4 regions of the Leclercia sp. GHBNCSD genome follow, and region 3 is predicted to be linked to each of the others. Evidence: predicted binding sites of a transcription regulator. Region 3 holds the regulator's gene; each other region holds the start of a gene.
What was found. Region 3 encodes Fur, which represses iron uptake genes when iron is present. Its sites were predicted from a motif close to ATAATAATGAGAACNACTATCAA; they were not measured.
Positions count from the first base shown of each region.

Region 1: ACT3IC_RS15865 (Nramp family divalent metal transporter) is a predicted target of Fur. The motif match lies at 1,270-1,292, and genes of this name have one in related genera.
Region 2: sufA (Fe-S cluster assembly scaffold SufA) is a predicted target of Fur. The motif match lies at 770-792, and genes of this name have one in related genera.
Region 4: sodA (superoxide dismutase [Mn]) is a predicted target of Fur. The motif match lies at 2,074-2,096, and genes of this name have one in related genera.

Region 1 covers NZ_JBQVYO010000001.1:3,298,826-3,303,041, forward strand. Annotated here, with positions in the region: gene ACT3IC_RS15860 (NupC/NupG family nucleoside CNT transporter) at 1-989, opposite strand, end outside; gene ACT3IC_RS15865 (Nramp family divalent metal transporter) at 1,332-2,573, shown strand; gene ypeC (DUF2502 domain-containing protein YpeC) at 2,603-2,953, opposite strand; gene mgrA (L-glyceraldehyde 3-phosphate reductase) at 3,080-4,078, opposite strand.
Region 2 covers NZ_JBQVYO010000002.1:374,618-378,833, reverse strand. Annotated here, with positions in the region: gene menI (1,4-dihydroxy-2-naphthoyl-CoA hydrolase) at 1-18, shown strand, start outside; gene sufA (Fe-S cluster assembly scaffold SufA) at 832-1,200, shown strand; gene sufB (Fe-S cluster assembly protein SufB) at 1,209-2,696, shown strand; gene sufC (Fe-S cluster assembly ATPase SufC) at 2,713-3,459, shown strand; gene sufD (Fe-S cluster assembly protein SufD) at 3,434-4,216, shown strand, end outside.
Region 3 covers NZ_JBQVYO010000001.1:572,750-576,965, forward strand. Annotated here, with positions in the region: gene ybfF (esterase) at 1-356, shown strand, start outside; gene ybfE (LexA regulated protein) at 485-772, shown strand; gene fldA (flavodoxin FldA) at 928-1,458, shown strand; gene fur (ferric iron uptake transcriptional regulator) at 1,749-2,195, shown strand; gene chiQ (ChiQ/YbfN family lipoprotein) at 2,351-2,680, opposite strand; gene chiP (chitoporin ChiP) at 2,727-4,133, opposite strand.
Region 4 covers NZ_JBQVYO010000001.1:2,075,065-2,079,280, reverse strand. Annotated here, with positions in the region: gene cpxA (envelope stress sensor histidine kinase CpxA) at 1-596, shown strand, start outside; gene yiiM (6-hydroxyaminopurine reductase) at 630-1,313, opposite strand; gene sodA (superoxide dismutase [Mn]) at 1,380-2,000, opposite strand; gene rhaR (HTH-type transcriptional activator RhaR) at 2,186-3,034, opposite strand; gene rhaS (HTH-type transcriptional activator RhaS) at 3,108-3,944, opposite strand.

The DNA.
Region 1 (4,216 bases), 2.7 Mb from region 3:
AGGCTACCGGCGATTTTCTGCAGATCCATCATCGCGACGAATTCGTTAGAAACCAGTTTGGTCGCCATAATACTGCCCACCTGCAGCGCTTCGCTGGCTGGCACACCCATCACCCAGGCTACCGGGTAGAAGATGTAACCCAGAATCCCCTGGAAGGAGATACCCAGTACGGCAGCAAACAGGGCATTCAGCGCGGAGATCAGGGCGATAAAGCCGATCAGCATCGCGGCAACAATCACCGCCACTTTGAAGCCTGCCAGGATGTATTCACCCAGCATTTCGAAGAAGCTCTGACCTTCGTGCAGATTCGCCATCTGCAGATTCTCTTCACTTTCGTCCACGCGGTACGGGTTAATCAGTGACAGAACGATAAAGGTGCTGAACATGTTCAGAACCAGCGCAGCCACCACATATTTAGGCTCAAGCATGGTCATATACGCGCCCACGATAGACATGGAAACGGTAGACATTGCCGTTGCCGCCATGGTGTACATGCGGTTGCGGGACATTTTGCTAAGGATATCTTTATAGGCGATAAAGTTCTCAGACTGACCGAGGATCAGGGAACTTACGGCGTTGAAAGATTCCAGTTTGCCCATGCCGTTTACTTTAGACAGCACGGTACCAATAGCGCGGATGACAATCGGCAGAATGCGAATGTGCTGCAGGATACCGATCAGGGCGGAGATAAAGACGATTGGGCACAACACTTTCAGGAAGAAGAATGCCAGACCTTCATCGTTCATTTTACCGAACACGAAGTTGGTTCCTTCATTGGCGAATCCGAGCAGTTTTTCAAACATCTCGGAGAAGCCTTTTACAAAGCCCAGCCCCACGTCTGAGTTCAGGAAGAACCAGGCGAGCAATACTTCAATAACAAGTAACTGAATGACATAGCGAATGCGGATCTTTTTGCGATCGCTGCTGACCAGCAACGCAAGCACGGCAACGACAACAAGTGCCAGGACAAAATGTAGGACGCGGTCCATATTTGCTCCAAATATGAGGCAGGTTTAATTTCGCTGCACATTCTATGAAACAAGCGTAAAGAAAACGAGATCAAAGCCACACTATCGTTGAGTCCTGTGACGAGTTTCAAAAATAGTGACATACGATACATTTTTGTTATGTTATGTAAATGAGTTAAAAGTTAAGTTTGTGTGCTACGCTTCACAAAGGCGCGTGCTTTTGCCCGCTATCCATACTTCATTCCAGCCTGCTAATTGTTCTTCGCTATCACTGCAATCACGATAATCCTTTTAAATGAACTTGATAATCATTCGCATTTTGATAGCATTTAACATAGCAAAGGCTATATTACTGAGGCAAAAATGAGCAATAGTCGCGTTGATGAGAGTAGCAGTGGCAGAGCTGCACGCAAAATGCGGTTCGCATTAATGGGACCTGCGTTTATTGCCGCCATTGGCTATATCGATCCCGGTAATTTTGCGACCAACATCCAGGCCGGAGCCAGCTTCGGCTACAAACTCTTGTGGGTGGTAGTCTGGGCCAACCTGATGGCGATGATGATTCAGGTGCTGTCGGCAAAACTGGGCATTGCCACCGGTAAAAATCTCGCGGAGCAGATCCGCGACCACTATCCGCGTCCGCTGGTCTGGTTCTACTGGGTGCAGGCGGAGATTATTGCCATGGCGACCGACCTGGCAGAATTTATCGGCGCGGCGATCGGCTTTAAGCTGATCCTCGGCGTATCGCTGTTGCAGGGCGCGGTATTAACCGGTATCGCCACCTTCCTTATTCTGATGCTGCAACGACGCGGGCAGAAACCGCTGGAGAAAGTAATTGGCGGCCTGCTGCTGTTTGTGGCGGCAGCCTACATTGTTGAGCTCATCTTCTCCCAGCCGGATCTGGTTCAACTGGGTAAAGGAATGGCGATCCCAAGTCTGCCTACCACCGAAGCGGTGTTCCTTGCGGCCGGGGTACTGGGCGCGACCATTATGCCGCACGTGATCTATCTGCACTCCTCGCTGACCCAGAACCTGCATGGCGGTTCACGGCATGAGCGCTACTCCGCGACAAAGTGGGACGTCGCCATCGCTATGACCATTGCCGGGTTTGTTAACCTGGCGATGATGGCCACCGCCGCAGCGGCATTCCATTTCAACGGCCATACCGGCGTTGCCGATCTGGATCAGGCGTACCTGACGCTGGAACCGCTGCTGAGTCACGCGGCGGCGACCATTTTTGGCCTGAGCCTGGTGGCAGCGGGTCTCTCTTCCACCGTGGTAGGCACGCTGGCAGGGCAGGTGGTGATGCAGGGATTTGTGCGCTTCCACATTCCTTTATGGGTGCGCCGTTCGATCACGATGCTGCCGTCGTTTGTGGTGATCCTGATGGGACTGGATCCGACCCGCATTCTGGTGATGAGCCAGGTGCTGCTCAGTTTTGGTATTGCGCTGGCGCTGGTGCCGCTGCTGGTGTTCACCAGTGACAAGAAGCTGATGGGCGATCTGGTTAACAGTAAGGCGGTGAGACGGACGGGGTGGGCGATCGTGGTTCTGGTGGTGGCGCTGAATCTGTGGCTACTTATCGGGACCGCATTGGGATTGTAAAAAAGGCGCCGGAAGGCGCCTTTTTCGTATCAGTGACGGTGACCGTGCCCGCCATGACCATGACCATGACCACGACCGCGTGGGCCTCGATGATCGTCACGATCGCTCCAGCCTGCGCGGTAGCCACGCTCATAGGCTTTGCGTTTATCCCAGCCACGATGGTAGCCGTTATCATGTCTGTGCCAGCGGTTGCCGCGCCATTCATAATGTCGGCGCCAGTAGTCGCGGTCACGCCAGCCGCCGCCATCCCAGTAGTTACCATAATTATCACGATCGCCAATTTGTAATTTTATGGATGGCAACAGGGTGATTTCGCCAGCATTAGCGACCAGCGGGGCTGAAGCCAGTAATACTGCTGCAAGAATCAGAGACCTGAACATGGTTTTTCTCCTTCACGATCGGAGCCGTAATCGGCTTGTTAACGCAATATTAAGGGGCGGTAAAGCCCCGGATAATCGCTTTAACTCCTAATTCAGAAGGCGTAGCACTTTTTGCTAAAAGCGCTTTTAATTTACACTATTCAGAATTCCGTCGATTTCGTTCAGTTCCTCAGGCGTGAAGTGACGGTTCGCCAGCATTCCCACAGCATCATCAATTTGCGCCGTTTTGCTGGCGCCAATCAGCACTGAGGTGACGGCTTCCTGATGTAATACCCAGGCCAGCGCCATCTGCGATAGCTTCTGGTTGCGGCGTTCCGCCAGGGCGTTAAGCTGACGCACTTTCGCCAGCTTCTCTTCGGTGAGCTGATCCGGATTGAGGAACCGGCTTCCGCTGGCGGCGCGGGAATCTGCCGGAATACCGTTAAGATAGCGGTCGGTCAGCTGGCCCCCGGCGAGGGGCGAAAAGGCGATGCAGCCCACCCCTTTATCCTTCAGGACGCCCAGTAAGCCCGCTTCCGGGGTGCGTTCAAACATCGAATATTTCGGCTGATGGATAATGCAGGGCGTGCCTAAATCATCGAGGATCTCAATGGCCTGCCGAGCCAGCTCTGCCGGATAGTTGGATAGCCCAACGTACAGTGCCTTGCCCTGGCGCACGATGTGGTCTAACGCTTTCATCGTCTCTTTCAACGGCGTTTCCGGGTCCGGACGGTGATGATAGAAGATATCGACATACTCCAGGCCCATCCGTTTCAGGCTCTGATCGAGGCTGGCAATCAGATACTTACGCGAGCCCCAGTCGCCGTAAGGGCCCTCCCACATGGTATAGCCCGCCTTGGTCGAGATGATGAGCTCATCGCGCCAGGCGCTGAAATCTTCCTGCAAGATTCGTCCAAAGTTACGTTCTGCGGAACCCGGCGGTGGACCGTAGTTATTGGCAAGGTCGAAGTGCGTAATCCCCACATCGAAGGCACGATGTAAAAGTTGACGGCTGTTTTCGATCAATGTGGCGTCGCCAAAGTTGTGCCACAGCCCCAGGGAGATGGCAGGGAGCTTAAGACCACTTTGCCCGCATCGTTGATAATTCATTGACTGGTAACGGTTTTGATTCGCCTGATAAACCATGAGTCTTGCCCCTCTGCGTCAGAATGTCATTCAGTGTATACGTTTACACTAAACGTCAGGCAGGCAGATTACCTCGCGAAAATACGTAAAGCATTATTTCCATGGGCAGTTTATCGCCATTCCTGGACAGCTATCACG
Region 2 (4,216 bases), on a different contig from region 3:
ACTACGGCTGTGATCTAAAGCGAAAGGCCGCAAAAGCGGCCTTTTTTCTTTCTTATCACCTTGAAAAAGGGAGACTTACTGGCGGGCCGCAAGAAATGTTAATTCGCGCGTCAAGGTTTATGAGATTATTCCTATACTCCTTCAAGAGCTAAGCCATATTGAGTGCCGGAGATAAGCGCCGGATGGAGCGAGAAGCCCTTAAGATTACTTCTGGTAGTCTTAAGGGCTTTCTTTTTACTGCATTCAGTAATCGTTGTTAATGTCCTGCATGGCAGACAGGATAACCAGACCGGTTATGACGACGGCAACGATGGCGATGGTCACAACTGCAATGAGCATTTTCCCCTCCGTATGCTGCCCTTTTGCCGAAGCATAGCGCACCCGGCGGCGTTCGCCTCACCCTTCCGACTGAGATTCAGAATACGCTTACAAAAAGAAAAACCCTGCTGGGGCGCAGGTTTGCCTGTTGGCCCAAAGTACCCAAATAAGGTCATGCCTCAATCCTGGAGAGCCTGGCTCACCTGGCACCGCCCTTCAGGAGATCCTCTGTCCTTGCGTCTTATCTATCTGGCTATTCCAAAAATAGGCATTTTCTATACATATTTTAACTTTTGACCATTATGGTCGATTTGTTCTGTTAATCATCAAGATTATCAAGAGATTAAACAATCTTCGTCAGGCCTGTTAAGCCTGTCATCAGGGTCTATGCTTAATAAAAGTATGCAAAAAGGGCGATTAAGCCGAATGCCCCTGCAAGTGAGGGGTTGAAGTGATAATCATTATCACTAACATGGTGTTATGCCCAGAGGGCGCAATACATGAGGTGGACTTATGGAACAGCATTCAGAAACGTTTGATCCGACAGATTTTGCATGGCGCGGATTATCGCTGACCCCTGCCGCAGCGGCGCACATTCGCGAGCTGGTGAGCAAACAGGCAGATATGCTCGGCGTGCGGTTAGGGGTGAAACAGACGGGCTGCGCCGGTTTCGGCTATGTCCTCACCACCGTCAGCCAGCCGGAAAAAGACGATCTGGTTTTTGAACATGACGGCGCCCGGCTCTATGTGCCGCTCCAGGCGATGCCGTTTATTGACGGTACGGAAGTGGATTACGTGCGCGAAGGCTTAAACCAGTTATTCAAATTCAATAACCCGAAAGCCCAGAACGAATGCGGCTGCGGCGAAAGTTTTGGGGTATAGGCGGTATTATGTCTCGACATACTGAAGCAACTGACGACGTCAACACCTGGTCCGGCGGCCACATTAATTACAAAGAGGGCTTCTTCACCCAATTGCAGACCGACGAGCTGGCAAAAGGGATTAACGAAGAGGTCATCCGCGCGATTTCCGCCAAGCGTAACGAACCCGACTGGATGCTGGAGTTCCGGCTGAATGCGTTCAAAGCCTGGCTGGAGATGGAAGAGCCGCACTGGCTGAAGGCGCACTACGATAAGCTTAACTATCAGAATTACAGCTACTACTCTGCCCCCTCCTGCGGTCATTGCGACGACACCTGCGCCTCTGAGCCCGGTGCGGTACAGCAGACCGGGGCTAACGCCTTTTTAAGTAAAGAGGTGGAGGAGGCGTTCGAACAGCTCGGCGTGCCGGTACGTGAAGGGCGCGAGGTGGCGGTGGACGCCATCTTTGACTCCGTCTCGGTCGCGACTACTTATCGCGAAAAACTGGGCGAGCAGGGGATCATCTTCTGCTCCTTCGGGGAAGCTATCCACGATCACCCAGAGCTGGTGAAGAAATATCTTGGCACCGTCGTGCCGGGCAATGACAACTTCTTTGCCGCCCTCAACGCGGCGGTAGCCTCCGACGGCACCTTTATCTACGTGCCGAAAGGCGTGCGCTGCCCGATGGAACTCTCTACCTATTTCCGTATCAACGCCGAGAAAACCGGCCAGTTTGAACGCACCATCCTCGTTGCCGATGAGGGTAGCTACGTCAGCTATATCGAGGGCTGTTCCGCCCCGGTGCGCGACAGCTACCAGCTGCACGCGGCAGTGGTGGAGGTGATCATCCATAAAGACGCCGAGGTGAAATATTCGACGGTGCAGAACTGGTTCCCGGGGGATAATAACACCGGCGGCATCCTGAACTTCGTCACCAAGCGCGCCCTGTGCGAAGGCGAAAACAGTAAAATGTCGTGGACCCAGTCTGAGACCGGCTCCGCCATCACCTGGAAATATCCGAGCTGTATTCTGCGCGGGGATAACTCCATCGGCGAGTTCTACTCCGTGGCGCTGACCAGCGGGCATCAGCAGGCCGATACCGGCACCAAGATGATCCACATCGGCAAAAACACCCGGTCGACCATCATTTCGAAAGGGATCTCCGCTGGGCAGAGCCAGAACAGCTATCGCGGCTTAGTCAAAATCATGCCGACGGCCACCAACGCCCGTAACTTTACCCAGTGCGACTCCATGCTGATTGGCCCGGACTGCGGGGCGCATACCTTCCCGTATGTTGAGTGTCGCAATAACAGCGCCCAGCTGGAACACGAAGCGACAACCTCGCGGATCGGCGAAGATCAGCTCTTCTACTGCCTGCAGCGCGGCATCAGCGAAGAGGATGCCATCTCGATGATTGTGAACGGCTTCTGTAAGGATGTGTTCTCTGAACTACCGCTGGAGTTTGCCGTGGAAGCACAAAAATTACTGGCGATCAGCCTCGAACACAGCGTCGGCTAAGGATTAAGGAAAGCACATGTTAAGCATTAAAGATTTACAGGTCAGTGTGGAAGATAAAGCGATCCTGCGCGGCCTGAGCCTTGAGGTCCGCCCGGGCGAAGTGCATGCGATTATGGGCCCTAACGGGTCGGGCAAAAGTACGCTGTCAGCCACCCTTGCCGGGCGCGAAGATTACGAAGTGGTCGGCGGTTCGGTCGACTTTAAGGGCAAAGATCTGCTGGAGCTGTCACCGGAAGAGAGAGCCGGGGAGGGCATTTTTATGGCCTTCCAGTACCCGGTAGAGATCCCAGGCGTCAGCAACCAGTTCTTCCTGCAGACCGCCCTGAATGCCGTGCGCAAATACCGCAGCGAAGAGGAGCTGGATCGCTTTGATTTCCAGGATCTGATGGAAGAGAAGATCCAGCTGCTGAAGATGCCGGAAGATCTGCTCACCCGCTCGGTCAACGTCGGTTTTTCCGGCGGGGAGAAGAAGCGCAACGACATTCTGCAGATGGCGGTGCTGGAGCCGGAGCTGTGCATCCTCGATGAAACCGACTCCGGGCTCGATATCGACGCCCTGAAAATCGTCGCCGACGGCGTTAACGCCCTGCGCGACGGCAAGCGGTCGTTTATCATCGTCACCCACTATCAGCGCATCCTTGATTACATCAAACCCGATTATGTGCATGTGCTCTATCAGGGGCGGATTGTGAAATCGGGTGATTTTACGCTGGTCAAACAGCTGGAGGAGCAGGGCTATGGCTGGCTTAGCGAACAGCAGTAACGCGCTGCAGCAGTGGCACCGCCTGTTTGAGGCACAGGGCGGAACCCGCTCTGAACAGGCCCAGCAGCACCTGCAGCAGATGCTGCGCCTCGGGTTGCCGACGCGTAAGCACGAAAACTGGAAATATACCCCGCTGGAAGGGTTGCTTAACGGCGAGTTTGTTTCCCGACCCGCCAGGGTGGCAGCGAGCGATCGGGATGCCCTGGCGCTTACTCTCGACGCCACGCGGCTGGTCTTTGTTGACGGACGCTTTAGTCCGGAACTGAGCGACAGCACCGACGGCAGCGGGTTTGAGGTGACCATTAACGACGAGCGGCAAAGCCTGGCGGCACCGGTTCAGCCGGAGCTGTTCCTGCATCTGACCGAAAGTCTGGCCCAGAGCGTGACGCATATCAGCGTGAAACGTAACGCCCGTCCTGAAAAGCCGCTGCTGCTGATGCACATCACCCAGGGACTTGAAGGCGAAGAGATCAACACTGCTCACTATCGTCACCATCTGGAACTGGCGCAGGGTGCAGAAGCAACCATCATTGAGCATTACGTAAGTCTCAATGAGATGCACCATTTCACCGGCTCGCGCCTGACCATGAACGTGGCGGCTAACGCCCGGCTGCACCATATCAAGCTGGCGTTCGAGAACGCGGCGAGCCACCACTTCGCCCATAACGACCTGTTGATGGCCGCCGATGCGACGGCATTCAGCCACAGCTTCCTGCTGGGGGGCGCAGTACTGCGCCATAACACCAGCACTCAGCTT
Region 3 (4,216 bases):
GCACCCGCCAGCAGGCTGCCGCGCTGATGCGTGAGCATCTGAACGAAGAAGGCGTGGTGCAGTTTCTGCTGAAATCCTTCGTCGACGGCGAATGGCGCTTTAACGTGCCGGTGCTCTGGGATCAATATGACCAGATCGTCGGCTGGCAGCCGGTGCCGGCGTGGCCGCATCCGACGCTGTTTATTACCGGCGGCAACTCCCCGTATGTAACCGAAGCGTATCGCGATGCGCTACTGACGCAATTCCCTCAGGCGCGTGCGCATGTCATTGCCGGCGCCGGACACTGGGTTCATGCCGAAAAACCGGACGCGGTGCTGCGCGCTATCCGTCGTTACCTCGCCGACACGGCAAATTGATTAAAAAGAGAGCGACTGGTCGCCAGCGGGCCTCCAGTCGTTGGCGTGCCGTTTTCGGTGATGTATGATGGCGCGCTTATCGCCCGGGCATTAGCAGGGTGTCTTGTTTCCCCCGAAGTCTCAAAATCATGGCCAAAGAACACACGGACCGCACGACATTAGATCTGTTCGCGAATGAGCGTCGCCCGGGACGACCGAAAACCAATCCGCTTTCGCGTGATGAACAGCTGCGCATCAATAAGCGCAATCAGCTTAAACGCGATAAAAGCCGCGGGCTTAAACGCGTCGAGCTGAAACTGAACGCTGAAGCCGTCGATGCGCTGAACGAGCTGGCGAATGCCCGTGATATCAGCCGCAGTGAGCTGATTGAAGAGATGCTGATTGCGCAGCTCGAGATATGGCACGGCAAAGCGTAAGTCAGAAAACTCCCCTTCTTATTGCTTTCATGTAGCACAGAGTGCAGTCCTGGGTGATTGCAGTTTCCGCAGGCTTCTCTGTTCTGCTATGATTGCCCTTATCCGTGGCTAAATTGCGCCACCATACCATTAAGTTTCAAGAGGTTATTTTACTCATGGCAATCATCGGCATTTTTTTTGGCAGCGACACGGGTAATACCGAAAATATCGCAAAAAACATTCAAAAACAGCTAGGTAAAGACGTTGCCGATGTGCATGACATTGCGAAAAGCAGCAAAGAAGATATCGAAGGCTACGATATCCTGCTGCTGGGCATCCCTACCTGGTACTACGGTGAAGCGCAGTGCGACTGGGACGATTTCTTCCCGTCTCTGGAAGAGATCGATTTCAACGGCAAACTGGTTGCCCTGTTCGGCTGTGGCGATCAGGAAGATTACGCAGAGTACTTCTGCGACGCTCTCGGCACCATCCGCGATATCATTGAGCCGCGCGGCGCCGTAATCGTTGGTCACTGGCCAACTGCTGGCTACCACTTCGAAGCCTCTAAAGGTCTGGCCGATGATAACCACTTCGTGGGTCTTGCCATCGATGAAGATCGCCAGCCTGAACTGACCGCTGAGCGCGTAGAGAAATGGGTTAAGCAGGTTCGCGAAGAGCTGCACCTCGACGATATTCTCAACGCCTGATCACACTGCGGCGCAACGCCATAGTTGCGCCGCATTGATAGGTAATATCAATCAAAATAATTGCTACAAATTTTTAACTTTTCCTGCCATACCTGTACAATGATCCAGGTTCAAACGGGTCACCCTGTAACAAGTTTGTTGGCGGTACCACGTTTTTATAAGCATACTTTACTTGAGACTTGCAGTTTTCATTAGGTCATGGCAGTTCTATAATGAGACGCATTTCCCAGGTGCATTTTCTGTCACTTCTTCTTTAGAAGTGAATCGTTTAGCAACAGGACAGATTCCGCATGACTGACAACAACACCGCATTAAAGAAGGCCGGACTGAAAGTCACGCTTCCACGGTTAAAAATCCTGGAAGTGCTTCAGGGTCCGGATAACCATCATGTCAGTGCGGAAGACTTATACAAGCGTCTGATCGACATGGGCGAAGAGATTGGTCTGGCGACCGTTTACCGTGTACTGAACCAGTTCGACGATGCAGGCATCGTGACGCGTCACAACTTTGAAGGCGGGAAATCCGTATTTGAACTGACGCAGCAGCATCACCACGATCACCTGATTTGCCTGGATTGCGGCAAAGTGATCGAATTCAGCGACGACTCTATCGAATCACGTCAGCGTGAAATTGCCGCCCGTCATGGCATTCGTCTGACCAACCACAGTCTCTACCTCTATGGCCACTGTGCCGAAGGCGACTGCCGCGAAGATGATCACGCGCACGACGCGAAATAATTCATCCGCCTGCTCCGAGCCAACCTGACGGTTGGCTTTTTTATGCCTGTCATAATGTAAAAAGCCCGGTGGCGCTGCGCTTACACGGGCCTACGGGTGATTTCACCCTGGTAGACCCGGTGAGCATCGCGCCACCGGGCGTTAAAAACAGCGAATTACTTGCTGTTATTACTGCGAATTTCCTGCCAGATTTTGTCGCAATTTTTGGTCACGTCCTGATTGTTACCCGTTTTGCGCGCCATAATACAGGCTTGGTAATCCGCCACTCGCACGCTTTCCTGGTTGGCAAACTGTTCGTGCTTCTTCTCCTGGCGCAGCACGTTCAGCACGCTCTGGCAGGCTTCGATTTTTTCTGGCGAACCTTCAGCGGTATTGATACAGGCGCTGTAGGCCTCTTTCAGACGGGTGTCTTCTCTCTGGGTCTGGGGTTGTGCGCAGGCGGCCAGTCCTGATGCCAGCAGCGCAACCAGTACGATTTTTTTCAGCATAGCAGTCTCCGATCGGCGGGGTTATCCCCCGCCGGGTGAGTCATCAGAAGATGGTGAACGGGGCGATAACCATAAATTTCACGTCACGCTCATCCTGGAAGATGTTGCCGTAGCCGCCGCCGTAGCTTGGGATGTCGGAATGGTTGTCATACTGCGTGAAGTGCAGTTTGAACATGGTGCCTTTCGCGCGACCGTCCTGCAGGGTGTAGATCGCATCCAGACTATAGGCAGACTCTTTGATCTTGTTAGAGGCGATATCTTCACGCTGGCCCGCGCTGTTGATCAGCCAGTCTGCTGGTTTTGCATCCCAGGCGTAAACATAAGAAGCACCGACGCTCCAGCCTGCGAGGTTCCAGTTGCTCAGGTCATACATCGCGCCGAAGAAGACCGCTTTTTCGCCGTTGGCGTTGAAGTCGGAGCGGTTATCCCACCACACGTCCAGACGACCGTTGGACGAAGCATAGGTTGGGGTCATGCGCTGCAGGAAATAGCCCTGCTGCCCTTCCGCCTTAACGTAAGTCCCTTCCAGACGTAAGTCGACCTGACCGACCTTATAACCCAGGGTCAGCGCCTGCAGCCATGCCGTGCCGTCGTAGATATCGTTCACGGTGCCGCTATCGGCTTTATCACGCGTGCCGTAGAACTGGTAGCTGGTAGAGAGGGGGCCGCCCACGATATCCAGTTTGTAGCTCGCTTTGGCAAAGTACTGATCGATGAAGCCTTCCGCCTGGCCAAACGCGGCTTCCAGAATCAGGTTATTTTTGAAATCGTACTTCGCGCCAAATGAGTGGAGATAATCAACGCGGGTTTTTCTGTCATTCTGATAGAACTTGTCCATCTCAAGATGCCAAGGCGCTTTGTACTCGTTGGTCCACATATACGAGAAACTCAGCGCCCCGCTGTCGCCGTAGTCAAAGTTTGCCCCGGCTTCGGCACCCTGGTAGGTACCTGGCATAAAGCTCCAGTGTGGCGCTAACAGGGTCTGGCCGGTTGGTTGCAGCCAGCCACCGCGCGCCCAGACCGGACCGTATTTAAATTTTGCTGCGGCTTTATACAGGCTGATTCCGCTCTTATCGCCGGACCAGTCCTCTTTGTAGGCTTTGTTGCTGGAGGAGAACGCAATTTCGTTCGGGTGGCCGCTGTCGCCATTTTCCGCCATTTCAATGGCCGTGAACGCAGCAAGATCAAGACCGAACATATCGGCGGCATAGCCGGACTGGAAATCGAGGTTGGCGTTCCAGGTGGAGTGAGCCAGGTTAGTTTTATATTTATCTGCTTCGACATCTTTACGGTCACGTTCACGCTGCCAGTAATAAATACCGCCCGTGAGCGTGGAATCATCAATAAAACCTTCGGCCTGGGCTTTCGGAGAAACCATCCAGCCTGACATTGCTGTTACACCGGCAATAGCCAGCGCTAGCGCACTACGTTTGCCACTGAACGTACGCATAATTAATCCTCTTTGACGTATTTAAAGCGCCTAAAACGGCGAAAAACAAAAAGTAAAAAGTGGAGGTAACCAGAAATACCCGC
Region 4 (4,216 bases), 1.5 Mb from region 3:
GCACCGCCCTGCTGCGCCGCCGCAGTGGTGAGAGCAAGGAGCTGGAGCGTATCGAAACGGAAGCCCACCGTCTGGACAGCATGATCAACGACCTGCTGGTGATGTCACGCAATCAGCAGAAAAACGCGCTGGTCAGCGAAACGATGAAGGCTAACCACCTCTGGGGCGAAGTGCTGGATAACGCCGCCTTCGAAGCGGAGCAGATGGGTAAATCGTTCACCGTTAATTTCCCGCCGGGCCCGTGGCCGCTGTACGGTAACCCGAATGCGCTGGAAAGCGCGCTGGAGAATATCGTCCGTAACGCCCTGCGCTACTCGCATACCAAAATCGAGGTGGCGTTCTCGGTGGATAAAGACGGCATCACTATTAACGTGGATGACGATGGTCCTGGCGTCAGCCCGGAAGATCGCGAGCAGATTTTCCGTCCGTTCTACCGTACTGACGAAGCCCGCGACCGTGAATCTGGCGGCACCGGACTGGGTCTGGCGATTGTCGAAACCGCCATTCAGCAGCATCGCGGCTGGGTGAAAGCGGACGACAGCCCGCTGGGTGGATTGCGTTTAACCCTCTGGCTGCCGTTGTATAAACGTTCGTAGTTGTCGCCTGTTATGCCGGGTGGCGGCTTCGCCTTACCCGGCCTGGTTTCCCCACAATCTGCGGGAATTATTCTCGATCTTCCCGCTTAAACGCCGTTTCTGCATGGTTCTGGTCCAGCTTGTTGACAGGCCCGCCGCCGCCAGCAGACGCTGATACTGTTCGTCGTCAAACGGCATATGCCAGGCGATAGCGCAGGCGTCATGTACCGATACGTCGCTCAGGCGTGACACCAGCTTCAGGGGCGCATCCGCCGATACCTGCCCTGCCAGCACCACCCGATAGAGCCAGCCGGTTTTCGCCGCGTTCTGCATCTGCGTAGCCATATCGCTGATGCCGAAATGGAAGTTGAGTTTGAAGCACGGCGAGCGCGGCTGGGTCACCTGGATCAGGGCATCCCCCCAGCGAAAGATGTCGCCGATAAAGACGTTCTCCTCCGTCAGCCCCTCGGTTGAGAGGTTTTCGCCAAACGCCGGGGCGACAAACAGATCGGCCTGAGCGGGAAATTCCCTTGCCCAGTGCTGATAGTGCTCCCGCGGATAGTGGCACAGCGCGCGGTCGGGCCCGCCGTGGATCTTCTTTTCCGCCTGCTCGTCACCTGCCAGTCCAAGGTCGGTTAAGGTCAGCTCACCGTCGACCTGCACTTTAGCAATTGCGCTCGGGCGGCTGCCGTCGTAGTCCCTTACCTTGCCTGTAAACACATTCACCGGGTAATGCATCTCTACTCCTTCAGATACAAAAAAAGCGAGTCATCAGACTCGCTTCTCACAGAAGGCTTTGCAACCTTATTTTTTAGCAGCGAAACGTGCCGCAGCTTCGTCCCAGTTGACGACGTCCCAGAAGGCTTTGATGTAGTCCGGACGACGGTTCTGGAATTTCAGGTAGTAAGCGTGTTCCCACACGTCCAGACCCAGGATTGGGAAACCGGATGCGCCAGAGATCGCTTCGCCCATCAGCGGGGAGTCCTGGTTAGCCGTAGAGACTACCGCCAGTTTGTCGCCTTTCAGAACCAGCCACGCCCAGCCGGAGCCGAAACGGGTAGCAGCCGCTTTTTCAAACTCAGCTTTGAAGTTCTCAACGGAGCCGAAGTCGCGCTCAATAGCGGATTTCAGGTCGCCCTGCAGAGTAGTACCGGTTTTCAGGCCTTTCCAGAACAGGCTGTGGTTAGCATGGCCGCCCGCGTTGTTGCGCAGGACGGTTTTCTTGTCGGCTGGCAGTTGATCCAGTTTGGTGATCAGCTCTTCAACCGGCAGGCTCGCGAATTCTGGCAGGCTTTCCAGCGCCGCGTTGGCGTTGTTAACGTAAGTCTGGTGGTGTTTGGTGTGATGGATTTCCATCGTCTGCTTGTCGAAATGCGGCTCCAGGGCGTCGTAAGCGTACGGCAGGGATGGCAGGGTATAGCTCATAATCATCTCCATTATTGTCGGGCGGCAAACGTGTTAATGCCGCGTAAGCAGTTGGTTCATTATAGTTAATTAAATGATATTGAAAATGTTTATCAATGCCGTAGTTTTAATAAGGTTATAACTTTTCGTTATGTCACTGATCTGGCGGGGGCTGCGGAGAAGTCAGGGGTAGAGCCGGGATTCTATTACGCGGCGTTATGGCTGCGGTGGCGCCACTGAACCGGGGTCATCCCCACTTCGCGGTTAAACACCACCGAGAAGTAGTTGCTGTCCTCAAAGCCGCACTGCATCGCCACTTCACTCACCATCAGCTCGGTATGCTGCAGCAGATACTGGGCGTGGCAGATCCGCAGCTGACGCAGATAGTGGTTCACCGTCATGCCGGTCTGGGTTCGGAACTGCTGGCGCAGGGCGCGCTCGCTGCACTGCTCCTGCTCGCAAAACTTCTCCAGCACAAAGCTGCGGTTCAGGCTGCCAGACAGCGCGGTGATGAGCTTATCCAGCAGCGCTTCCGGCTCGCTGGCGGTCGGGTTGTCCGGGGCGTAGCGGTAGCGTTTGAGCATGATCACCAGCTGGGCAAACAGCAGCTCCGCCAGGTCATAGCCGTGGGGATCGTCCTTCAGGCTCTCCTGCTCCAGTTGGGCAATGATCTGGCGCACCTGAGTCATACCGTTGCTGCCAAGCCGCCAGTGTGGTGCTCCGCGGGCGTTCATAAAGCCGGGGATGTTGGCTCCCCAGTCCACGTTGAGCTTCAGCCGGTCGGGGCAGTAGATGATGTTCTGCAGCACCAGATCGTTCACCGAGGCGTAGGCGTGTTTGTCTTCCGCGCGGATGTAAAACAGGTCACCGCGGGTAATACGGTAGGGGCGATCGTTGAGGATATGCAGGCCGTTGCCGCGCCACACCAGCACCAGCTCGCAGAAGTCGTGGGTATGTTCGGCAAAGACATTCTGCGGATAGCGGTCCGCCACCGCGACGGCCTGAGCAGCGGATGCAAAAAAATCGGCTCTGCGAAGAATCAACTGTCCTGCCACGTCACAACCTCACCGGGGAATAACCTGACATTATTACCCGCTTTGCGGCAATAAAACGGTGATTTTCCTCGCGTTACTGAAGTGAAGCATCCCGGCCCTGGCGAATATCGCGCGGCGACCAGCTAAATTCCCGGCGAAACAGGGTCGAAAAGTGGTTACTGTCGCCGAAACCGCAGCGATAGGCGATATCCGTGACGCTATCATCGGTATGGCGCAGCAGATGCCGCGCTTTAATCAGCCGCAGACGGTTCAGGTAGCGCTGCGGCGTCTGCCCGGTGTGCTGTTTGAGCTGGCGATGCAGGGTGCGCAGCGAGAGAGAAAAGTTATCCGCCAGCGTCTCCCAGCAGACATCCTCCGCGTAGTGATCTTCCAGCCAGGCCATCAGCTGGTTGAGGCGGGCGTCATTATCCGCCGCCCCTTCGACCAGGCTGCCGCGGCGCAGCAGCACCAGCAGTTGCATAAAGAGGATTTCACGGCTGGCGAGGGCGTGGGTCTCCTGCCCCTCTTCAGCCTGCTCCATCTGGCTCACCAGCTGGCGCACCTGTTGCAGCGTGGCCTGGTTCACCCGCCAGTGCGACGGATAGTGCCCGTCCAGCTCCTGGGGCAGGAGCTGGTTCAACCCCGACAAAAACTGGAACGCCTCCGGGGAGCGATAGAGCACGTTGGTCAGGCACAGGTTATCGGTATGTTCATACATGTGCCGGTCATGATCGCGCACGAAGCAGACCGTTCCGCCGCTGATGGTGTACGGCTGGCCGTTGAAGACGTGGATACCCGTACCGTGCTCCACGATCACAATCTCATGAAAATCATGATGATGTTCCGGAAAGGCAGCCTGGGGCAGCCGCGGCTCAATCGCCACAGGCGAGTGGCCTGAAGGAAAAAAATCCACGCTGTGCAGTACGGTCATAACGGGTCACCAGATGATAAGAGTTCTCAAAATAGTAATTTAGGGTTCCCCGCCTCACCTTAAATTTTCGACAGCAAATGGCGCAAACCCTGTCGCTTTTTCAAGAAGCGGCGGGAAAGATCTGGAAATGCGGTCACCGTCACATCGCCTGCAAGTGCCGTTAAAAACGGAAAATGTGAACTCTCTCACGTTCATCTTTGCTTTCTTGCCAGCGCCTGAAATGCGCTGTCAGTAGCAAGAAGGTCGCCTTCCCTTCCCTTTTTTACACTGTC